Regions from separate parts of the Stenotrophomonas sp. NLF4-10 genome, predicted to be linked through region 1. Evidence: riboswitches for the same ligand, from Rfam matches in the RefSeq annotation. Region 1 holds a riboswitch; the other holds the start of a gene.
What was found. A riboswitch is a leader RNA that binds a small molecule or an ion and turns the genes downstream of it on or off. The one in region 1 is predicted to bind thiamine pyrophosphate.

Region 1 (7,943 bases):
TGCTCGGCGGCGTAGTCGCGTACGTCCTGGGTGATCTTCATCGAGCAGAAGTGCGGGCCGCACATCGAGCAGAAGTGCGCCAATTTGTGCGCTTCCTTCGGCATCGTCTCGTCGTGCATCGACTGCGCCTTCTCCGGGTCCAGGCCGAGGTGGAACTGGTCCTGCCAGCGGAACTCGAAGCGCGCCTTGCTCAGGGCGTTGTCGCGTACCTGCGCGCCGGGATGGCCCTTGGCCAGGTCGGCGGCGTGCGCGGCGATCCTGTAGGCCATGATGCCGTCGCGCACGTCCTCGCGGTTGGGCAGGCCGAGGTGCTCCTTCGGCGTCACGTAGCAGAGCATCGCGGTGCCGTACCAGCCGATCATCGCAGCACCAATCGCGCTGGTGATGTGGTCGTAGCCGGGCGCGATGTCGGTGGTCAGCGGCCCGAGCGTGTAGAACGGCGCTTCGCCGCACTCGCGCAGCTGCTTGTCCATGTTCACCTTGATCAGTTGCATCGGCACGTGGCCCGGGCCTTCGATCATGGTCTGCACGTCGTGCTTCCACGCGATCTTCGTCAGTTCGCCCAGTGCTTCGAGTTCGCCGAACTGCGCCGCGTCGTTGGCATCGGCGATGCAGCCCGGGCGCAGGCCGTCGCCCAGCGAGAAGGCCACGTCGTAGGCCTTCATGATGTCGCAGATATCCTCGAAATGCGTATAGAGGAAATTTTCCTTGTGGTGCGCAAGGCACCACTTGGCCATGATGCTGCCGCCGCGCGAGACGATGCCGGTCACGCGCCTGGCCGTCAGCGGCACGTGGCGCAGCAGCACCCCGGCGTGGATGGTGAAGTAGTCCACGCCCTGCTCGGCCTGTTCGATCAAGGTGTCGCGGAAGATTTCCCAGTTCAGCTCCTCGGCGCGGCCATCCACCTTTTCCAGCGCCTGGTAGATCGGCACCGTGCCGATCGGCACCGGCGAGTTGCGGATGATCCACTCGCGCGTCTCGTGGATGTGCTTGCCGGTGGACAGGTCCATCACCGTGTCGCCGCCCCAGCGGATCGCCCACACCAGTTTTTCCACTTCCTCGGCAATGCCCGAGGACACCGCGCTGTTGCCGATGTTGGCGTTGATCTTGGTCAGGAAGTTGCGGCCGATGATCATCGGCTCGCTTTCCGGGTGGTTGATGTTGTTGGGCAGGATGGCGCGGCCGCGGGCAATCTCCTCACGCACGAACTCGGGGGTGATGACCTGCTGGATGTTCGCGCCGAAGCTCTGCCCCGGATGCTGCGCAAGCAGATGCGCCTCGCGCACCGCCTCCAGCCGCTGGTTCTCGCGGATGGCGACGTACTCCATCTCCGGAGTGACGATGCCGCGCCGCGCGTAATGCATCTGGGTGACGTTGGCGCCGGCCCGCGCGCGGCGCGGCAGCGTACGGTTGGGGAAGCGCACCGCGTCGAGCTTGGCATTGCCCTCGCGCGAACGGCCGAACGCCGAGCTGAGCGCGGGAAGCGGCTCGGTGTCGCCGCGCTCTTCGATCCAGCGCGCGCGCAATGCCGGCAAACCGGTGGACAGGTCGATGCACGCGTCCGGGTCGGTATAGGGGCCGGAGGTGTCATAGACGGTGACCGGCGGATTGTCCTCGCCACCGAACAGCGTCGGCGTGCGGGTCAGCGCGATCTCGCGCATCGGCACCTGCAGGTCCGGGCGCGAACCGGGCACGAAGATCTTGCGCGAGCCGGGAATCGGCCGGGTCACGGATTCGGAAAGTTGCTGTGCCTGCTGCTGCAGGGCGGAGAGCTGTGCGTTCATCGGCATCGTCCTGTTGGGATCCCGCACGGAGGTACGGGTTGAACGAAGCGAAGGCGCATTGCCGCAGGCGCACGGACGCACCTCGGGCGGTGTCCACGCGCGATCGAACATTGCAAAGCTTCCCTACGCCGGTATCAGCCGGATCAGGTTCCAAGGGACTGTCTCAACCGTGGCCTTGCGGCCGCGGTACCCCCGCTTCGGCCGGCATTAGACCACAAAGGCAGGGGTGCGTCTTTCGGCCCTTGCGGCCGCTGTTTGCGTCATTGCGGCCGATCTTCAGCCACGGCCGTGCGGGATGCATTAACGAAACCATGACGTTTTGTTCATTAGGCTGTGGCGTGGTTGTTCATCTTCGCCACCCCTGCGCCGCTTCGACGGCCTTCCCCACCGCGCCCATGTGGCCGGTTCCGCTGCAAGCCCCGGCTCGCTCCCCTCATGCTCTGATCGGAGAAGCTCCTTCATGGTGTTTCGTGTTTCCATCGCGCTGGTCGCCGCCCTGGTGCTGCTGGCCGGCATCGCCCCCGGCCCGTTCAACGACGTGGTGCAGGGCCTGCTTGTCGAAGTCGTGCGCAACGCCGGCTGGCTGTACCTGCTGATCGTGTTCCTCACCCTGGCCTTCCTGCTGTACCTGGCGTTCGGCCGCTTCGGCAACCTGCGCATCGGCGGCGAGGATGCGGAACCGGATTTCTCCCGCGCCAGCTGGCTGTCGATGCTGTTCGCCGCCGGCATGGGCATCGGCCTGGTGTTCTGGGGCGCGGCCGAGCCGATCTCGCACTTCGCCAAGCCGCCGGAGGGGCTGCCGCCACAGAGCGCGGACGCGGCGCGCGCGGCGATGCGCTACGCGTTCTTCCACTGGGGCCTGCACCCGTGGGCGATCTATGCGCTGATCGGGCTGGCGATGGCGTGGTTCCAGTACAACCGCAACGGCCGTGGCCTTATCAGCGACATGCTGCAGCCGGTGATCGGGCGCCACCATCGCGGTGCGTTCGGGCAGGTGGTGAACATCGCCGCGGTGGTGGCCACTGCGATCGGCGTGGCCACCACGCTGGGCTTCGGCACCATCCAGATCGCCGCCGGCCTGCAGCGCGTGTTCGGCATCACCGCCACGGTGCCGGTGCAATTGACCATCATCGCCATCGCCTTCGTGCTGTACATGGCCTCCACCACCAGCGGCGTGGACCGCGGCATCAAGTGGCTGTCCAACTTCAACCTGGCGCTGGCCGGGTTGCTGCTGGCGGCGGTGCTGGTGCTGGGGCCGACCGGCTTCATCTTCGACACCTTCACCACCACGCTCGGTTCCTACCTCAACCAACTGCTGACGATGAGCCTGCGCATGTCGCCGTTTTCCAGCAGCACCTGGGTGGCGGACTGGACGATCTTCTACTGGGCGTGGTGGATCGCGTGGGCACCGTTCGTCGGTGCGTTCATCGCGCGTGTGTCGCGCGGCCGCAGCGTGCGCGAGTTCGTGATCGGCGTGGTGCTGGCACCGACCCTGCTCGGCTTCCTGTGGTTCTCGGTATTCGGCGGCAGCGCACTGTGGGCGCAGCTGACCGGCCATGCCGACCTGTTGCAGGCATTGGCCGGCGGCTACGAGACGGTGCTGTTCGCACTGTTCGACAGCCTGCCCGGCTCGCTGCTGCTGTCGGTGGTCGCGCTGATGCTGCTGGTGATCTTCTTCGTCACCTCGGCCGATTCGGCGGTGCTGGTGCTGGCCAGCATGTCCACCGACGAGGCTGGCGACCCGCCGCTGTCGCGCAAGCTGGTGTGGGGCGTGGCGGTGGCGCTGATCGCCGCGGTGCTGTTGCTGGCCGGCGGGCTGGAAGCGTTGCAGGGCATGATCACCATCGCCGCGTTGCCGTTCGCGCTGCTGATGGTGCTGGTGATGGTCAGCCTGTACCGCGTGCTGGACTTGGAGTACCTGCTGGAACGACGGCAGGCGCAGCGTGCGCGGCACGCGGTGCAGGCATGGATCGAGCGCGAGATGGCGGCGCAGGCCGACGCCGCGCAGGCAAGGGACGATGGCTGAAGTCGGGCCGGCCGGTCAGTAACCGGCCGCCTGCCCGTCCTTGCGGCTTTCCGAAGCGCCGTAGTACACGCCGGTTTCGGGGTCGCGCAGGATCGCCTGATAGCCACCATACGGGCCGTCGGCGAACACCACGCGGTGGCCCTTGCGCATCAGTGCGCGGATCGTTTCATACGGGAAGCCGGTTTCGAGATTGACCTCGCCGCCATCGCTCATCACCGTGGATTGGCCGGTCGGTTCGGTCGAGCCTTCGTGCTGGATGCGCGGCGCATCGCCGGCTTCCTGCAGGTTCATGCCGAAGTCCACCAGGTTCATCACGATCTGCGCATGGCCCTGCGGCTGCATCGCCCCGCCCATCACGCCGAAGCTGGCGAACGGCTGGCCGTCCTTGGTGATGAAGGCCGGGATGATGGTCTGGAACGGGCGCTTGCCCGGCGCATAGCCGTTGGGGTGGTCCTTGCGCAGCACGAACATCTCGCCGCGGTCCTGCAGGATGAAGCCCAGCCCCGGTGGCGCCATGCCACTGCCCATGCCGCGGTAGTTGGACTGGATCAGCGACACCATCATGCCGTCGGCGTCGGCCACGGTCATGTAGATGGTGTCGCCCTCCTCCAACTGCTTCGGCGTGCCGGGCTGCACCTCTTTCAGCGCCCTTTCCGGCGAGATCAGCGCACGCCGCTGCGCCGCGTACTCCTTGGAGATCAAGCGCTGCACCGGCGCGGGCGAGAACGCCGGGTCGGCATAGAAGCGCGCGCGGTCGGCGAAGGCCAGCTTCTTGGCCTCGACGAACAGGTGCACGTGCTCGGGCGAGCCGAACGGGATCTTGGAGAAGTCGTAGCCTTCCAGGATGTTGAGGATCTGCAACGCGGCGATGCCCTGGCTGTTGGGCGGCAACTCCCACACGTCGAAGCCACGGTAGTTGCTGCTCACCGGCTCGACCCATTCGCCGTGGTGGCCCGCCATGTCCGCATAGCTCAGGAAGCCGCCATTGGCCTTGAAATAGGCGTCGATGGTGCGGGCGATATCGCCCTTGTAGAACGCATCGCGGCCACCGTCGGCAATCTTCTGCAGGGTATCGGCAAGGTTCGGGTTGCGCCACAACTCGCCCTTGCGCGGCGCGCGGCCGTCGATGGTGAACTGCTCGCTGAAGCCGGGATACTGCGACAACCGCGGCACCGAGCGATCCCAGTAATAGGCGATCACTTCGGCCACCGGGTGTCCTTCGCGCGCGTAGCGGATCGCCGGCGCGAGGTTGTCCGCCATCGACCTGCGGCCAAAGCGCTCGTGCAGGGCGAACCAGCCATCGACCGCACCGGGGACCGACACCGGCAATGGGCCCGTGGCCGGGATTTCCTTCAACCCGCGTCGCTGGAACTCGGCCAGCGTCAGCGAACGCGGCGAGCGGCCCGAACCGTTGTAGCCGTATAGCTTCTGCGTCTTCGGATCCCAGACGATGGCGAACAGGTCGCCGCCGACGCCATTGCCGGTCGGCTCCATCAGGCCGAGCGCGGCGTTGGCGGCAATCGCCGCATCCACCGCCGAACCGCCGGACCTCATCACGTCCAGCGCCACCTGCGTGGCCAGCGGCTGCGAGGTGGCGGCCATCGCATGCGGCGCGATCACCTCCGAACGGGTGGCGAAGCCGTGGCCGGTGACGCGGTCGGCGGCATGCAGGGATGGAATGGCGAGGCAGCACAGCAACAACAGCGGAAGGCGCTTCATCGGCAAACCTGGGCAATGGAGAGCCTGGAAGATAACCGGCACGGCAGTGCCACTGCACCTTCCACTCCCATACGGAACCGTACCCATTCCCTGCGTCTCCGGTATGGCACCTGCCCTGCCGAACATGGCTCTTGCCCCCGCCGGACCCAACCGAAACCCGGCCCGGCCATCCTCTTACGTTTCTCTTACGACGGCCGTCTATCTAGTTGCTCCGAAACAGAACACGCCCGGTGGACAGCCATGTCCGCCGGGCCGCGCAGGTTTCCATCAAAGGGGCAATCCAATGCAAATGCTTTCCAAGCGCCGCCAGGGCGGCTTCACCCTTGTCGAAATGGCCGTGGTGCTGGTCATCATCGGCGTCATCATCGGTGCGGTGATGATCGGCCGCGACGTGCAGCGCAACGCCGAATACACCCGTATCAAGCAGAAGTTCGTCGACCAGTGGGTGGTCACCTACAACAGCTACCAGCAGCGTTATGGCGCGCCGATCGGCGACAACCAGGCTGCGCCGCAGTTGATGGTCAACGGCGCTCATTTCACCTCGGGCTTCTCCGGCGGCAACATGACCGGCGTCACTCCGCCTGCACCTATCTGCTCCGGCACCGACGGTCTTCACAAGGATGTGGGCGGCACCCCGGAAAGCGACACCGGTTTCGACCTGCGTGACCTTGTACGCAAGGCCGGCATCACCCTGCCGCCGGGCCGTGGCGAGGGCAAGGAAGACCGCTACGCCTACCTCGACACCAACGGCAACCCGCAGGAAATCCGTGTCTGCTTCGGCTGGAATCCGCCCGGCACCGCTTACGGCTCGGGCAACTCGATGATCATCACCGGCCTGACCCCAGACTTGGCCCGCTCCCTGGACCAGATGATTGACGGCAAGGCCGACGCCGGCAATGGCGCGTTCCGCCAGTACATCACCGGTCTGACACGCAAGGCCACCGGTACCGGCGGCGCCCAGGCCGCCGCCGACATCGGCACCGAGTGGGCGGGCAACAACACCGGTTCGATGACCGCCGGTGTGACCGATGGCAACACCTTCGGCACCGCCACCGACGACGACCAGATCATGACCGTCGTCGCCAACTACAAGATGAACCAGTAAGCCGCCATGAACCTGCCTCCCTTGCTCTCCCGCCTGCGCCAGTCCCGGCGGTCGTCACTGACGGTGTTCGGCATCACCCTGGCTGCACTGGTGATCACCGCCGTGTGGTTCCTCAGCGCACGCTCGGCGCTGGCCGAAGCCTACGCCCAGTTGGGCGAGCGCAAGCAGGCCCTGGCCGAGGCGCAGGTGCGGGAGCAGGAGGCGCAACTGCGCGTGGACCATGCGCACTCCTCGCATGCGTTGCTCGACGCCGCCCAGGCCAACGGCTTGCAGCCGGAGGCCTGGGGCGAGCGCCTGATCAACCTGCGCCAAAGCCAGATGAGCCGCGAGGACACCGCCGCGGTACTCGGCGCGGTCACCCGCAGCGGCGACCGCATGTTCGGCGCGGAGGCGTTCGAGCTGTCGGTGACCCATCCGGACGAGGGCCTGTTCGACGCTCCCGTCGTCAGCGACCGCGCCCCGGCGCCGCTGCAACTGACGCTGCGCGGCGCGATCCTGTTCCGCACCGGTGCCACCGATGCGGCCCCCCTGCCCGCCGGAGTCGCCCCATGAGCCTGCTTTTCACCGTCCAGCAGCAGCACGCCTGGCTGGTCTTCGACGGCGCCCATGTCACCCGCAGCGACACCCGCCCGCGCCTGCCGCGCGCAGCGATGGCGATAGCCGACTTCGAAGGTGCGGTCAGCAGCGTGCTCGCCCTGGAAGGCAGCCCGGCGCATGCGGTGGCCCTGATCGAACGGCGCCTGCGCTCGGACGGCATGGTCGACGGCGAAGCCAAGGTGCTGATCCACAAGACCCGTACCGTCGGTGCCGGCTACCAGACCCTGTTCACCGCGGTACCGCTGGACACCTGGCAGCAGACCTTCGCCTGGGCCGAGGCGCAGCCGGACCACTGCCTGCTGATACCGGCCACCTCGCTGCTGTTCAGCGCGCTCAAGCCGGGGCAGGCGGTAGTCCTGCAATCCGGGCGCCAGATCAGCGTGCTGGCCCTGCTCAAGCACGGCATGCTCCACCGCAGCTCGCTGGCCTACAGCGACGACCCGGACGACCTGGCGATGACCGCCGGCGCGCTGGGCGAACAGATCGCCGACGACCTGGCCCGCAGCGAGGACAACCTCGAACCGCTGGAGGTGAAATGGTGCCCGCTGCTGGTGCCCAATCCCGGTGCAGGCCAGCCCTGGCTGGACGACAGCCTGCGCGAGGTCTTCTCCGCACGCAGCGGCCTGGCCGTTTCCACCGTGCCGGTACGGCGGGTGCTGGACAACGCCGGCAACGAATACCGCAGCGGCGCGGCCTGGATGGAGCGCATTGC
Region 2 (7,943 bases), 2.2 Mb from region 1:
CGTTGGAGGAGGCGTAGCGCCAGCCGCCGGTGATGCCGAGGTCGGGGGCGAACGGCAGTTGGTAGTCGGCATGCAGGCTTGCGCGCGTGGCCGGCACGTTGACCAGCGGGTGGCCTTCGTAGGCAGGCGTGCCGGTATCGTGCGCGCGTGCCCGCAGCACGCTGGCACTGGCGGTGAGTTGCAGGCGTTCGCCGACGCGCCCCTGCGCGCTCAGTTCCAGGCCTGTGTGGGTCTGTTGGCCTTCCTGCACGAAGGTGTAGCCGTAGTCGCTGTCGTCGGGCTTGGCGTACTGGAACGGCCGACTGATGCGGAACAGCGCGGCGCCCAGCGTCAGGGAATCCGATGGTGCGTACTTGGCGCCTACTTCGATCTGGCGCGACAGCACCGAAGGCAGGAAGTTGCCTTCATTGCTGGTCCAGAACGGCGCTTCCTGCCCGAGCGCGATGCCGCGCACGTAGCTGGCATAGACGTTGAGCTGATCGGTCGCGCTCCAGATCAGCGCGGTCTGCGGCAGGAAGTGCGACACGCGGCTCTCGCGCTCGGGATTGCCGCGCTTGTCCCAGTCGCGCTCGTCCAGGCGCACGAAGCGGCCGCCGGCCAGCCACTGCCAGTCGTCGGCGAGGTTCACGCGGTCCAGCACGAACAGCGCCTTCTGCCGGCTGTCCAGGCGCCGCACCGATGCGCCGGGCTGCAGTGGCGAGGGATCGAACTGCGGCACCTGCTGGTCGTGGATGTTGCCCGTGCCGACGTACTCGTTGACGTTGAGGCGCTTGTCCACGGAGCGATCGAAGTAATCCGCGCCGACGGTGAGCTGGTGGTCCACCGCACCGGTGGCGAAGCGGCCGCGCAGTTCGGCGCGCAGCTGCTGGTTGCGGCGGGTGTCGTCCGGGCTGCGGTAGTCGTAGATGTCGTAGTCGCCGTTGGGCGCGAAGTAGTTGCCCAGCACGCTGCCGTCCCAGCAGGACTCTGCGTAGTAGCAGCCATAGGCGAAGGCGACGTTGTCGTCGATCACCGAGCGGCTGTGGCTGGCCGACACGCGCGACTGCCACGCCGGGCTGAAGTCGTAGGTGTGCAAGGCGGTGATGTTGGTGCTGTCGATGCCCACCGGCTGCTGCCAGCGCTGGTAGCCGAGCATCTGCTTGCGGTCCACGTCGCGCGGCAGTGCGGTGGCACCCAGCAGCTGGTAGCCCGAGACCGAGCGCTGCGCGCTGGTCTGGTAGTTGGCGTCCACTTCCAGCTTGCCGTGCTCGCCGAGCAGCCAGTCGGTGGCCAGCGAATAGAAGTTGCGGCGGCCGTCGGCATGGTCGACATACGAGTTGCCGTCTTCCCATGCGGCGTTGAAGCGCACGCCGATGCGCGGGGTCAGCCAGTGGCCCACGTCCACGGCGGCGTGGCGCGAGCCTTCCGAATCGGTGCCGAGGGTGACGCTGCGGACTTCGGCCGGGCGCTTGCCGACGAAGTTGATGACGCCGCCGGGGGCGATCACGCCGGCGGCGAGGCCGGCTTCGCCCTTGAGGATTTCCACCTGCTGCACGTTCTCCAGCGCCAGCCGCTGTTCGCCGGCGAGGGTCATGCCGTTGAAGCGGTAGCCGGTGGCGGTGTCCAGCGCGAAGCCGCGGATGGCTATGTTCTGGTAGTAGCCCACCGGCGCGTAGCTGTCGCCCAGCGAGGCGTCGTTGCTGGCCAGCTCGGACAGCGTGCGCACGTGGCGGTTGTCGAGCAGGCTGCGGTCCAGCACGCTGACCGAGGCCGGGGTGTTCTTCCAGTCGCCGCTGCCGAAGCTGTTGGATTGGGTGTCCCTGGCACCGGGCTGCCTGGCCTGCACGCGCACGGCGGCCAGCTCGGTGGTGGAGCGGGTCTGGGTGTCGTTGGCGTCGGTTTCGGGGGTGCTGGCATGCAGCGGCAGCGCCGCGCCCAGGGCAGCGGTCAATAGCGAGAGTCGGTAGCAGCGGTTCATTCGGTTCGTCATCGGCCGGTGGGGGAGACGAAGCGAAGGCGCGCATGCGCAACCGGCCACGAAGGCGGTGTGCCTGCTGCTCAAAGCTCCCTACGCCGGTGCAAACCGGATCAGGTTCCAAGGGACTCTCTCAGCCTGACTGGTCAGGCACCCCCGCTTCAGGGGCGTATTTGACCATAAACGGTACGGATTTGCCCCGCGTGCGCGTTCAGGCGGCGGCGTGCAGCGCGGCCAGCAATGCCTGCCCGGCGCGGGTGCCGAACCATTCGGCGTGGCCCAGCAGGAAGGTGTGCCACGCCACGTCGGCGTTCGCGGTCGAGCCGGTGGCGCCGTGGAAATATTCGACCTCCGACAGTGCGAAATCGAAATGCACCACCGGCAGCAGGTCGGCCAGCAGGTGCACCTGCGCGGTGGACAGCGGCCGTACCTGCCGGTAGCCGTCGAGCAGGGCGAGCGCGGTATCGACATGCACGGCCTGCATGCCGTGCTCCAGCTCCAGCCACGCCACCGCGTTGCGCTCGATCGCGGTGGCCAGGTCGAACAGGGCGCTGGTGGGCGAGGCCAGGCCGAAATCGAGCACGGTCGCCACGCGCATGGCATCGCCTTCGCGGCGCCAGAGCAGGTTGGAGACGTGCCAGTCGTTGTGCGCCCACAGCCGCGGTTCGGCCTGCAGGCGCTGGTGCAGGCCCGCGTGCCATGGCAGCACGGTCTGCCGGAGGCCGTCCCGCCACGGCTTGCGCGACAGGTAGTCGGCCAGCGCCGGGCGTTCGCCGAAGTCGCGTTCGAGCCGTGCGATCGGGTCGGTGGCGCGGATCAGGTCGTCGCGCGCGACCAGCACGTGGGTGCTGCGCTGCGGGGCGCCGTAGCTCGCCGATGCCAGGTGCAGCGTGGCCAGCATCCTGCCGGCCTCCCATGCCTGGTCGTGCTCGGCAAGCGGCGTCCACGAGGGGATGTCGCGGTACAGGTCCTGCCCGTCGGCCACGGCATGCAGTTCGTAGGTCCAGTCGCCATGCTCGACGGCGGTGGCGCCGTCGCGGTCCCGCAGCACATCGACCACCGGCACGCCCGCGCCGGCAAGGTGGGCGATGAAGCGATGCTCCTCGGCCAGGCTCGCCGCGTTGCGCACGTCGTGGTGATGGCGCTTGATGAAGACCTGCCCCGCCGCGCCCTCGACGATGGCGGCCGCCGACATCGGGCGCGGGCTGTGCCACAGCGTGGCGCCGGCACCTTCAAGCTGCGGGAATCGCCCGCGCAGCCATGCGACCTCGCGTTCGCTGATCGCGGGCCAGTCGGCGGGCACCTCGTCGTTGTCGAGGCCTTGGACGCGGTGGTCGGTGTTCATTGGGGGACGGGCAGGGCACGGGATGGTGTCGTGATGAAGCTAGGGTAGCGGCAGCGCCCGGGTTTGCGCGGGTTCGTGCCTTGCCCGTGGCAAGGAATCCCGGTTCTTTGCCCGGGCGCGGGAATCATGCCCGGAGCAATGGCGGTGGCGTGGCACGCATGGGACCGGGTGTTCCTGTAGATGCGGGGCTCGCCCCGCATGGGGCTTTCCCGGTGAAGCCCCGTGCCGGGCAAGCCCGGCACCTACGGGGCTCCCCAAGGGCGGCCCCGGCGGACGTGCGTTTCCCGCGGTTGACGAGAAGAACCGACCTTTCCGCAGTGGGCACGCGGTCATCTTTGTATCCATTCCGCCACGCATGGCCACGCCGCCCTAACCGCTGCCGGTGGAGGCTGGGCGTGCGGCAGGTGTCGCGTCGTGGAGACCGCGTGATGATCCGCCACCCCAACACCGACCAGGTGCAGCAACAACCGCGTGCAGGGCCAATCCGGCGTGACAGCCGCCCGCTGGCGGCGTATCCGACAGAGGAGGTATCGCCATGAAGAAGCGGCATGTATTCAGTGCATCCAGCCTGCCGATGGCCGAGGCGGCGGTGGTGGCCGCGCGCCGTGCCGGCGTGGACAACGACGACATCCTGCTGGTGGCGCGCTCGGACATCGAGAAATACGTGATCCCCGACAAGCGCAAGATGGCCGACACCGACCTGATCACCGCCGCCGGCCGCGGTGCCGGCTATGGCGCGGCCACCGGCCTGCTGGCGGGTCTGGTCGCCGTGGCGGTGCCGCCGCTGGGTATCACCCTGGCTGGCGCGGCGGCCGTCGGCGTGGCCGGGGCGCTGGTCGGCAGCCTGGCGGCGGCGCTGCTGGGCGCGACCGTGCCCGACCCGGTGCGGCAGGCGTTCGACGACGAGATCGAGGCGGGCAACATCCTGATCGTGGTCGATGGCGAACCGGAGGTGCTGGAGGTCGCCGGCCCGGCCATCGCCGGGCTTGGCCTGCGGCCGTTGCCCTATGAATCCACGTCGGCATTGACCTGATGCATGGCATGCACGCTGGTGGCGAGGGCATCGACGCGGCGTGCACGCATGGGCGGTGATCGTCGCGGTTCTTTTCCAACCGTGAGAGCCGCCGCATGGCCCCGTCCCCACCGCGCACGCCCGATGGCCGCTATCTGGTGGCGCGCGGCCGGCTGTGGCGTGCCGCCAACCCGCATCTGCCGGAGGCGAAGCGCCAGTCGTGGGTGCGGCAGTTGATGGCGGCGCGACGGGAGGTGGGTCTTGCCCGCCGGCATGGCGACCGCGAGGCACTGGCGCGCGCCGGGGCGGCGGTCGATGCCGCCAAGCGCGCGCTCGGCGAGCGTGGCCCGGTCTGGTGGGACGATGGCGCGCCGGACTACAACCGCCATCTGGTGAAGAACACGCCGTATGCGGCGTGGCATGCGCAGTGGACGGCGGCGGAATGAGCGCGGGGACTTGCCCGCCGGTTCAGCGCCGGTCGGCGCTGGCCTGCCAGTCGGCCTGCCCGGCGGCCAGCGTCCAGCCGACCAGTTCGGTGGTGGTCCTGCCCAGCGCGGTTTCGAATGCCGCCGCCACGCTGGCCACCTCGGTGCCGGCGGCCGGTTCGGCCAGCAGGAAGGTGCGCGAGGCCACCACGCGCTGATTGAGGCTGTGGATCAACTTGGCGTTCAGTTCGATGGTCGCCGCCGGACGCGCGTTGCCCGCGTAGTCCGACTCGAAACGGCGCAGGTCGATGCTCAGCTTGTAGTCGGCGCGGATGCCGCTGGCGATGCGCGCCACCGCGGCGATGCGGCCGGAATCCTCGAAGCCGCGCAGCAGCGCGTCCTCCAGCATGTCGGTGGCTGGCTGCGACCAGGTTGCGCCGCGGTAGACCTCAAGTTCCGCAGGGGTGGGGCGCACGTTGATGCGCGGGCTGTCCACCATCCGCGCCGCGGCCGGCTTGGCGATGGCCAGCTGCCATTCCACCTGCGGCCAGGCCGGGTCGGCGCTGATGCGCGCCTGTGGCGCGTAGATCGTGATGGGGTGGCGGTCGTTGCTGGCCAGCAACGAGCAGCCGGCCAGGGCCAGCAGGCAGAACGGGGCGAACAGGCGTGTCGGCAGGGAGCGCTTCATTTCGGTTCGAACTCCTTGGGGGCATCGCGGCCGAGCAGGTAGCGTGCGGGGTTGTTTTCGAGGCGGTCGCTGACCCGGCGCAGGTCGCGGATCAGCCCGCGCAGCTCGGTCAGGGTGGGACCGAGCTGGGCCAGGCCGTCGTTGGCGAAGCTGTTGATGGCGGCGCGGTTCTCGCCAAGGATGGCGTCGGCGTTGCCGGCGGCCGAGTCGAGCTTGCCCAGGCTGGCGTCGAGCTTTTCCAGCGTGGCCGGCAGTTGCCGCACGATGTTCTGGTCCAGGTGCTGGAGGGTGCCGTTGGCGGTGGCCAGGGTGGTGTTGAGGTTGCGCGCGGCGTCGCGCGCCTCGACCAGCAGCGCCTGGGTGCCTTGGTCGCGGTCGGCCAGCCCGCCGCTGATGGTTTCCAGGTGGGCCAGGGTGTTGGAGATGCGGTCCACGTTGTCGTCGCTGAGCAGTTCGTCCATGCGCTCGACCACGCGGTTGGCCACGTCGGTGATGTTCTGCAGCGCCGAGGGCGTGGTCAGGATGGTCGGCACCGGCTCGCGGCTGGCGGTGGTGAGCGCCGGCGCCTGCGGGCTGCCGCCGCTGAGCTGGATGATCGACGGGCCGGTGAGGCTGGTGATGGCCAGCTTGGCGCGGGTGTCGGTCTTGACCGGGGTGGTGGAGTTCAGCCGCACCTTGGCAATGACCTTGCGCGGGTCGTCCGGCGCCAGCGTCAGCTCGGTGATCGAGCCGACGGCGATGCCGTTGTATTGCACCGGGCTGCCCACCGACAGGCCGGTGACGGCCTCGTCGAACACCACCCGGTACTCCTGCCAGGTGCGGTCGGAGGAATACTTGGCCGCCCACAGGCCGAAGCCGAGCAGCGCCAGCCCGACGATGAGGGTGAAGGCTCCGATCAGGACGTAATTGGCTTTGGTTTCCATGGGGTCACGGCCGGGAATGGGTCAGGTTTAGTAGATGCGGGGCTTGCCCCGCATGGGGCGTTATCGGGATGGCTCGGTGTGGGGCAAGCCCCACACCTGCGGCGGGCAGGTGTTCGGAGTATTCCAGCGGTGCGGTGGTGGCGAGGCAACGGGAGCGGTTCATTCCCGTTTCCCCGTTCCCCGTTCCCCGCTTTCACGCGCCGCCCGCGCGCGCGGGCCGTGGAAATATTCGCGTATCCACGGGTGGTCGAGGCGTTCGATGTCCGGCAGCGGCGCGCAGGCGATCACCTTGTGGTCGGCCAGCACCGCGACCCGGTCGCAGATGGCGTAGAGCGTGTCCAGGTCGTGGGTGATCAGGAACACGGTCAGGCCCAGCGCCTCCTGCAATGCCTTGATCAGCCGGTCGAACGCGGCCGCGCCGATCGGGTCGAGGCCGGCGGTGGGTTCGTCGAGGAACAGCAGCGGCGGGTCCAGCGCCAGCGCCCGCGCCAGCCCGGCGCGCTTGCGCATGCCGCCGGACAGCTGCGAGGGCAGCTTGTTGATGGCGTCGGCCGGCAACCCGGCCAGCTTCACCTTCAGCAGCGCCAGTTCGTAGTGCCAGGCTTCCGGCAGTTCCGGGTAGTGCTCCTTCAGCGGCACCTGCACGTTCTCGCCGACGGTGAGCGAGGAGAACAGCGCGCCGTCCTGGAACAGCACGCCGGTGTTGCGCTCGATGTGCAGGCGCGCGGCGGGCTGTTCCGAGCGCGCGTCCTCGCCCAGCACCTCGATCCGGCCGGCATCGGGCCGGCGCAGGCCGAGGATGGAGCGCATCAGCACCGACTTGCCGGTGCCCGAGCCGCCGACCACGCCGAGGATCTCGCCGCGGCGCACGTCCAGGTCCAGCCCGTCGTGCACGGTCTGGCTGCCGAAGCGGTTGGCCAGCCCACGCACCTTGATGACGGCGTCGTCGCCATCGGGAACGGTGGCAGCCCCGGTCTTCGCCGGAGCAGCGGCGTCCTCCATTCCCCGTTCCCCGTTCCCCGTTCCCGGCTTCATCATCACCAATCCATGTGCATGAACCACAACGCTGCCAGCGCGTCGAGGATGATGACCAGCGAGATGGTCTGCACCACGCTGGAGGTGGTGCGCTCGCCCACCGATTGCGCGGTGCCTTCCACCTTCAGCCCTTCCAGGCAGCCGATCAGGGCGATGATGACCGCGAACACCGGCGCCTTGGACAGGCCGACGAGGAAGTGCCGGGCTTCCATCGTGTCGTGCATGCGCGCGATGTACATCTGCGGCGGGATGCCGAGGTCGAACGCGCCGACGGTGACGCCGCCGGCCAGGCCGGCGATCATCGCGATGAAGGTCAGCAGCGGCAGCATCACCAGCAGCGCCAGCACCCGCGGCAGCACCAGCAGGTCGACGGGGTCCAGGCCGAGGGTGCGGATGGCGTCGATCTCCTCGCGCGCCTTCATCGCGCCGATCTGCGCGGTGAAGGCGCTGGCGGTGCGCCCGGCCAGCACGATGGCGGTGAGCAGCACGCCGAACTCGCGCAGGAAGGCGATGTTGACCAGCTCCACCACGTAAATTTCCGCGCCGAAGTCGCGCAGGATG

Region 2: linked by a shared signal. The riboswitch ahead of MIC98_RS04955 (TonB-dependent siderophore receptor) and the one ahead of thiC (phosphomethylpyrimidine synthase ThiC) in region 1 are both predicted to bind thiamine pyrophosphate.

The regions. Positions count from the first base shown of each region.
Region 1 is NZ_JAKSEE010000003.1:3,218,472-3,226,414, forward strand. It holds gene thiC (phosphomethylpyrimidine synthase ThiC) at 1-1,784, opposite strand, end outside; TPP riboswitch at 1,887-1,988, opposite strand; gene MIC98_RS15355 (BCCT family transporter) at 2,245-3,810, shown strand; gene ggt (gamma-glutamyltransferase) at 3,826-5,529, opposite strand; gene MIC98_RS15365 (prepilin-type N-terminal cleavage/methylation domain-containing protein) at 5,813-6,634, shown strand; gene MIC98_RS15370 (hypothetical protein) at 6,641-7,186, shown strand; gene MIC98_RS15375 (hypothetical protein) at 7,183-7,943, shown strand, end outside.
Region 2 is NZ_JAKSEE010000003.1:1,030,744-1,038,686, forward strand. It holds gene MIC98_RS04955 (TonB-dependent siderophore receptor) at 1-1,957, opposite strand, end outside; TPP riboswitch at 2,028-2,122, opposite strand; gene MIC98_RS04960 (phosphotransferase) at 2,166-3,299, opposite strand; gene MIC98_RS04965 (hypothetical protein) at 3,835-4,332, shown strand; gene MIC98_RS04970 (hypothetical protein) at 4,428-4,757, shown strand; gene MIC98_RS04975 (ABC-type transport auxiliary lipoprotein family protein) at 4,780-5,424, opposite strand; gene MIC98_RS04980 (MlaD family protein) at 5,421-6,347, opposite strand; gene MIC98_RS04985 (ABC transporter ATP-binding protein) at 6,507-7,349, opposite strand; gene MIC98_RS04990 (ABC transporter permease) at 7,385-7,943, opposite strand, start outside.